Regions from separate parts of the Streptomyces sp. NPDC028722 genome, predicted to be linked through region 2. Evidence: riboswitches for the same ligand, from Rfam matches in the RefSeq annotation. Region 2 holds a riboswitch; the other holds the start of a gene.
What was found. A riboswitch is a leader RNA that binds a small molecule or an ion and turns the genes downstream of it on or off. The one in region 2 is predicted to bind S-adenosylmethionine.

Region 1: it holds a riboswitch for S-adenosylmethionine, as region 2 does, so the genes downstream of both, thrC (threonine synthase) here and AB0F03_RS01005 (aminotransferase class V-fold PLP-dependent enzyme) in region 2, are expected to answer to the same signal.

Annotation. Positions count from the first base shown of each region.
Region 1 is NZ_JBEZWU010000003.1:366,113-369,513, forward strand. Features, by position in the region: gene AB0F03_RS06935 (cold-shock protein) at 1-9, opposite strand, end outside; gene AB0F03_RS06940 (MoaD/ThiS family protein) at 450-725, opposite strand; gene thrC (threonine synthase) at 722-2,005, opposite strand; SAM riboswitch class I at 2,023-2,179, opposite strand; gene AB0F03_RS06950 (glucosyl-3-phosphoglycerate synthase) at 2,336-3,280, shown strand; gene AB0F03_RS06955 (trehalose-6-phosphate synthase) at 3,355-3,401, shown strand, end outside.
Region 2 is NZ_JBEZWU010000001.1:225,741-229,141, forward strand. Features, by position in the region: gene AB0F03_RS01005 (aminotransferase class V-fold PLP-dependent enzyme) at 1-1,316, opposite strand, end outside; SAM riboswitch class IV at 1,493-1,609, opposite strand; gene trpD (anthranilate phosphoribosyltransferase) at 1,684-2,748, opposite strand; gene AB0F03_RS01015 (cytochrome bc complex cytochrome b subunit) at 2,870-3,401, opposite strand, start outside.

The DNA.
Region 1 (3,401 bases), on a different contig from region 2:
CTGAGCCATGCCTAACTCCCCTATTACTGGCCCTTGCACAGATCCACACTTCGCGGACCCGGGTCAGACCTCACCCCCCACTGGCCGGGGGCGTGCGCCGGAACGCGTCGACCGCGGCTGAATGTATCTGTCCAACTGCCGTCTGCAACAGGTCAATCGGACGAGAAATCTGGACGCGGGCGGTCCGGAATGTGGCGAGAATTCATCCGACTTCAGGGCAAGTCGGGCCCCGCAAAGGGAACAAATGCCGCGGAACACCCCAGCACTTTGGCTGTTTCTTATCGGGCGTGCGGCATGAATTGAGGGGCCGCCGACCCGAGGACCGCGACCGTGTTCCCCAACTCTACCGCGCTCAATCACACAGAATTGCCCCCTCCGCTTCTCTTACGGAGGGGGCAATCACATGAACGATATGTAACCGGCGTTACCGAAGGTAATGATGCGGCGGATCAGCCGCCGGCGACCGCCGGAATGATCGACACTCCCGCACCGTCCGGCGTGGCGGTCTCGAGGCCCTGCTCGAAGCGGACGTCGTCGTCGTTGACGTACACGTTCACGAACCGGCGCAGCTTGCCCTGGTCGTCCAGCACCCGGGCGGCGATCCCGGCGTGGTTCTTCTCCAGGTCGGCGATGACGTCGGCGAGGGTCGCGCCCTCGGCGGCGACCTCGGCCGAACCGCCGGTGTAGGTGCGCAGGATGGTGGGGATGCGAACGGTCACGCTCATGCGAGGCCAGCCTCTCGGAAGGAGTCCAGGGTCGGGCGGATGGTGGCGGTGAGACCGGTCCCGGCCACCGCGTCCAGGGTCTTCAGGCCGTCACCGGTGTTCAGGACGACCGTGGTCTTCGCCGGGTCCAGCACACCGTTCTCGATCAGCTTGCGGGTGACGCCCACGGTGACACCGCCGGCGGTCTCCGCGAAGATGCCCTCGGTCCGCGCGAGCAGCTTGATCGCGTCCACCACCTGCTGGTCGGTGACGTCCTCCACGGCACCACCGGTGCGGCGCGCGATGTCCAGCACGTACGGGCCGTCGGCCGGGTTGCCGATGGCGAGCGACTTGGCGATCGTGTTCGGCTTCTGCGGCCGTACGACGTCGTGCCCGGCCTTGAAGGCGGTGGACACCGGCGAGCAGCCCTCGGCCTGCGCGCCGAAGATCCGGTACGGCCGGTCCTCGACGAGACCGAGTTCGATCAGCTCCCGGAGACCCTTGTCGATCTTCGTGAGCTGGGAGCCGGAGGCGATCGGGACCACGATCTGGTCGGGCAGCCGCCAGCCGAGCTGCTCGCAGATCTCGTACGCCAGGGTCTTGGAGCCCTCCGCGTAGTACGGCCGCAGGTTGACGTTGACGAAGCCCCAGCCCTCGCCGGCCGAGTCGCCGATCAGCTCGGAGCAGAAGCGGTTCACGTCGTCGTAGTTGCCCTCGATGCCGACCAGTTCACCGCCGTATACGGCGGCCATGACGACCTTGGCCTGCTCCAGGTCGTGCGGGATGAACACGCAGGAGCGCAGGCCGGCCCGGGCGGCGGCGGCGCCGACGGCACCGGCCAGGTTGCCCGTGGAGGAGCAGGACAGGGTGGTGAAGCCGAAGGCGCGGGCGGCCTCCAGGGCCTGGGCGACGACCCGGTCCTTGAAGGAGTGCGTCGGGTTCCCGGAGTCGTCCTTCACGTACAGCCCGCCGGTCACGCCCAGCTCGCGCGCCAGGTTGTCCGCCCTGACCAGCTCGGTCCAGCCCGGGTTCAGGTTGGGCTTGCCGGCGACGTCCGCGGGGACCGGCAGCAGCGGGGCGTAGCGCCAGATGTTCGCGGGGCCCGCCTCGATACGGCGGCGCAGCTCTTCGGTGTCGTGGGCGGAGAAGTCGTAGGCGATCTCCAGCGGACCGAAACACTCCTCGCAGGCGAAGACCGGGCCGAGCGGCACCCGGTGACCGCACTCGCGACAGCTCAGGGCCGTGGCGGGACCGAGGTCGACGGTGGAACTGCCGGTGCTTGCAACTGTCTGCACAGCCATGGAGGCGAGGCCCTTTCTCCTCATCTTCCTCACGACGCACTTCGCCGTGAGACGGATTTGGCACCTTCCCTAGCCGGGAGCCTCGCGAAGACGATCAGAACTGATCTACGAGAACCGACTGGAGGGTTGCCGGGGCTTCATCGGGCCGTGTCCCTCTGCCCCTCTGGATGAGCAATATGTGGTTGTGGACGCGAGCGACCCCCGACATGCGATGGTCACCGGCGTTGTTCAAGACTGTAACCGAAGGCCAGGACAGTTGAGATAGTCGTCCGTACCGCGAGATGGATCACACCGTGTGCGTGTGGTCGTGACAGTGAGGAACCACAGACCGTGCTGGAAGAAGTCGAGCGCTGGCTGGCCGACCGCTCCTGGTCCGTGACCGACCGCCCGCCCCACCGGATCCTGGCCGCCAAGCAGCGCACGGGCCAGACGATCAGCGTCGTGCTGCCCGCGCTCAACGAGGAGGAGACGGTCGGCGACATCGTCGCGGTCATCCGCCACGACCTCGTGGAGCAGATACCGCTGGTCGACGAGATCGTCGTCGTCGACTCCGGCTCCACCGACCGCACCGCGCAGGTCGCCGCGCGCGCCGGCGCCCGGGTCGTCCACCGCGACGCCATCCTGCCCCGCATCCCCGCCGTCCCCGGCAAGGGCGAGGTGCTGTGGCGCTCGCTGCTGGTGACCGGCGGGGACATCGTCTGCTTCATCGACGCGGACCTGCGCGAGTTCTCCTCCGACTTCGTCACCGGGATCGTCGGCCCGCTGCTCACCGACCCCGGCGTCGACCTGGTCAAGGCGATGTACGACCGCCCGCTCGGCGGCGCGGCCGGACAGGGCGGCCGGGTCACCGAACTCATGGCCCGGCCGCTGCTGAACATGCACTGGCCGCAGCTGGCCGGTTTCGTGCAGCCGCTGGGCGGCGAGTACGCGGCCCGCCGCACCCTGCTGGAGCAACTGCCGTTCCCCGTCGGCTACGGCGTGGAACTGGGGATGCTGGTGGACGCGCTGCACCTGGCCGGCCTGGACGCGCTCGCCCAGGTCGACGTGGGCGTGCGCCTGCACCGCCACCAGGACGGGCAGGCCCTGGGCCGGATGGCCGCCGCGATCTACCGCACCGCCCAGCTCCGGCTGGCCCGCGGCCATCTGGTCCGGCCCGCGCTGACCCAGTTCGAGCGGGGCGAGAACGGGTTCGAGCCGCGCACCTACTCGGTGGACACCGAGGAACGGCCGCCCATGGTGGAGATCGCCGAGTACGCCGAGCGCAAGGTGGCGTGAACAGTCCGTATACGGCCCCCTTCGTGGGCGGACCGCACGTTTGAGCGTTTGTGGGCCGGGCTAGGTTGAGGCGTATGGCTTCCACGCACGGCGCTGCTGAAAAGGCTCAGGTGCTGGTCGC
Region 2 (3,401 bases):
CGGGCGCCGTCGCGCACCAGTTCCCGTACGGCGTTCACGAAGCGCTCGACGTGCTCGTCGGGGGTGCCGGCGCCGAAGCTGACCCGGACGGCGTTCAGGGACTTCTCGCCCGGGGCCGCCTCGGGGGCGCCGCACTCCCCCTGGGTCTGCGGGTCGGTGCCCAGCAGGGTGCGGACCAGGGGGTGGGCGCAGAAGAGGCCGTCGCGCACGCCGATGCCGTACTCGGCGGAGAGGGCGGCGGCGAAGTGCGAGCTGTTCCAGCCCTCGACGACGAAGGAGAGGACACCCACGCGCGGGGCGTCGTCGCCGAAGAGGGAGAGGATCCTGACCTCCGGGACCTCGGCGAGGCCCTCGCGGACCGTGCGGATCAGCTGCTCCTCGCGGGCGACGAGGGTGTCCCAGCCGGCCTCGGTGAGGGCCTTGCAGGCGGCGGCGATGGAGTAGGCGCCGATCACGTTCGGGGAGCCGGCCTCGTGGCGGGCGGCGCTGTCGTGCCACTCCACGGCCACCCCGCCGTCCTGCCGCCGGGTGACCTTGCGGCTGGCGCCGCCGCCCGCGAGGTACGGCTCGGCCGCCCGCAGCCAGTCGGCGCGGCCGGCCAGGACACCGGAGCCGAAGGGGGCGTACAGCTTGTGGCCGGAGAAGGCGACCCAGTCGACGTCCAGGTCCCGGATGTCCACCGGGTGGTGGGGGGCCAGCTGGGCGGCGTCCAGGACGATGCGGGCGCCGTGGGCGTGCGCGGCTGCGGCCAGCTCGCGCACCGGCCACAGCTCGCCGGTGACGTTGGAGGCGCCGGTGACGCAGACCAGGGCCGGGCCGTGGGGGTCGCGGCCGGCGAGGGCCCGCTCCAGGGTGCGGACCGCCTGGCGCGGGGTGCGCGGGGCGTCGAGGTAGGTCACCCGGGCGTCCTGCCAGGGCAGCAGGGAGGCGTGGTGCTCGGTCTCGAAGACGAAGACCTGGCAGCCGGCCGGGAGGGCGCGCGCCAGGAGGTTGAGGGAGTCGGTGGTCGAGCGGGTGAAGACGACCTGGTCGTCCGGGCGGCAGCCGAGGAACTCGGCGACGGTCCTGCGGGCGTTCTCGAACAGGTCGGTGGAGAGCTGGGAGAGGTAGCCGGCGCCACGGTGGACGCTGCCGTAGTACGGGGCGTAGGCCGCGACGTCGTCCCAGACCCGCTGGAGGGCGGGGGCGCTGGCCGCGTAGTCGAGGGCGGCGTAGGCGACCTCGCCGCCCGTCACGAGCGGGACGGTGACGTCCCGGCCCAGGACGGGCAGCGGGGCGCAGAGGGACCGGTCGGCGGCAGCGGTGGAGACGGACATGGCTGAACTCCCGTGAAGGCAGGTGGAATCCGCCGGGCGAGCGGGTGTGCTTGAGCGCCGGTGGGGTGAAGGGGGATGCGGAGGCGGGGCTCTGCGGCCCTAGCGCATTCGCTTGCTCACGGGAGGCTCCTCGACGACCAGGATCCCTGGTCCCACACCCTGAGAGGTGTGCGAGGGATCCGCGCTTGCCGTGGACCTTGCTGTCCACGGCCTGGTCTTCACCCGGGGCACCCCGCCACGGACGGAGGGTTGCCGGACAGTCGGCCGGGGCCTCATGACTGTCACTCATGACCTGGTGGAAGAACGTACGCGAACTGATCGTCGTCCCGCAACCCGTGTCCGGATCGCGGGACGACGTGCGGTGCGGTCAGGCGTTGCTGGCCGCCACCCACCGCTCCAGCGTCCGCCGGGCCGCGCCCGAGTCGATCGACTCCGCGGCTCGCGCCATGCCCGCGCGGAGCTGCTCGGTGAGCGACGCGCCGGTCGGCTCCAGGGCCACCAGGGCCGCCGCCGAGTTCAGCAGGACGGCGTCCCGTACGGGTCCCTGCTCGCCGTCGAGCAGACGGCGGGCGACGTCGGCGTTGTGGGCCGGGTCGCCGCCGCGCAGCGCCTCCACCGGGACCAGGGGCAGACCGGCGTCACGGGGGTCGAAGGACTCCTCGCGGACCCGGCCGTCGCGGACCACCCACACCCGGGAGGTGGAGGTCGTCGTCAGCTCGTCCAGGCCGTCGTCGCCCCGGAAGACCAGGGAGGAGTTGCCCCGTTCCGCGAGCACGCCCGCGACGATGGGCGCCTCGTGCGCGACGGCGACACCGACCGCCTGGGCCCGCACCCGCGCCGGGTTGGTCAGCGGGCCGAGCAGGTTGAACACGGTCCGGATGCCCAGCTGTCCCCGGGCGGCGCCCACATGGCGCAGGGCGGGGTGGAACTTCACCGCGAAGCAGAAGGTGATGCCGGCCTCCTCCGCGACCTCCACGACCCGGCGGGGGGTCAGGTCGAGGTTGACGCCGAGCTTCTCCAGGACGTCGGAGGAGCCGGACGCCGAGGAGGCGGCGCGGTTGCCGTGCTTGACGACCTTCGCGCCCGTGCCGGCGACGACCAGCGAGGACATGGTGGAGATGTTCACCGTCCTGGCCCCGTCGCCGCCGGTGCCGACGATGTCGACGGTGCGGCCGGGCACCTCGATCACGTTCGCGTGCTCGTACATCGTGCGGACCAGGCCGGTGATCTCCTGGACCGTCTGCCCCTTCGCCCGCAGCGCCACCGCGAAACCGGCGATCTGGGCGTCGGTCGCCTCACCGCGCATGATGCGGTCCATCGCCCACGCGGTGTCGTCGGCCGCCAGGTCACGGCCCTCCAGGAGGCCGTTCAGCAGGACGGGCCAGGAGCGGCCCGCCGTGGTGTCGCCTCCAGCGGGGGTCACAGCGCTCATCAGCCGCTCCTCGTACACGGTCCTGCTCGGTCGTACCCCACCCTATCCAGCCCGAGGCACCGCGAAGGGCCCCGTCCGCGAGGCGGACGGGGCCCTTCTGCGTGGTGTGGCGACGCGGGGATCAGTGGTGGCCGTGGCCGCTCGTGATCTCCTTGAACTCCTCGACGGTCGGCTTGGGGATCTGGCTGTCCTCGCCGTAGTAGACGTTGGAGAGCTTGACCCGCAGCTTCTGCGAGGTGCCCACCTTGCGCTCGACGCCGTTCTCGTCGGTCGTCGGACCGATCTCGGCCGGCCGGTACTGCTCGTGCGAGGTGAGCGTGTGCAGCTGCTCCTGGCTGAGCGGCTCGTGCACCTCGATGAACTCACCGTGCGGCAGCCGCTTGATGATGCCGGTCTCGCGGCCGTGCAGCACCTTGTCGCGGTCGCGGCGCTGGAGGCCGAGGCAGATCCGCCGGGTGGCGATGAACGTGAGGACCGGTCCGGCGAAGAACGCGATGCGGACGAACCAGGTGACCGCGTTGATCGACAGATGGAAGTGCGTGGCGATGATGTCGTTGCCACCACCGATCAGCATGATCACGTAGCCGGCGACCCACGCGGCGCCGAAGGCGGTGCGGGTCGGGGCGTTGCGCGGCCGGTCCAGGATGTGGTGC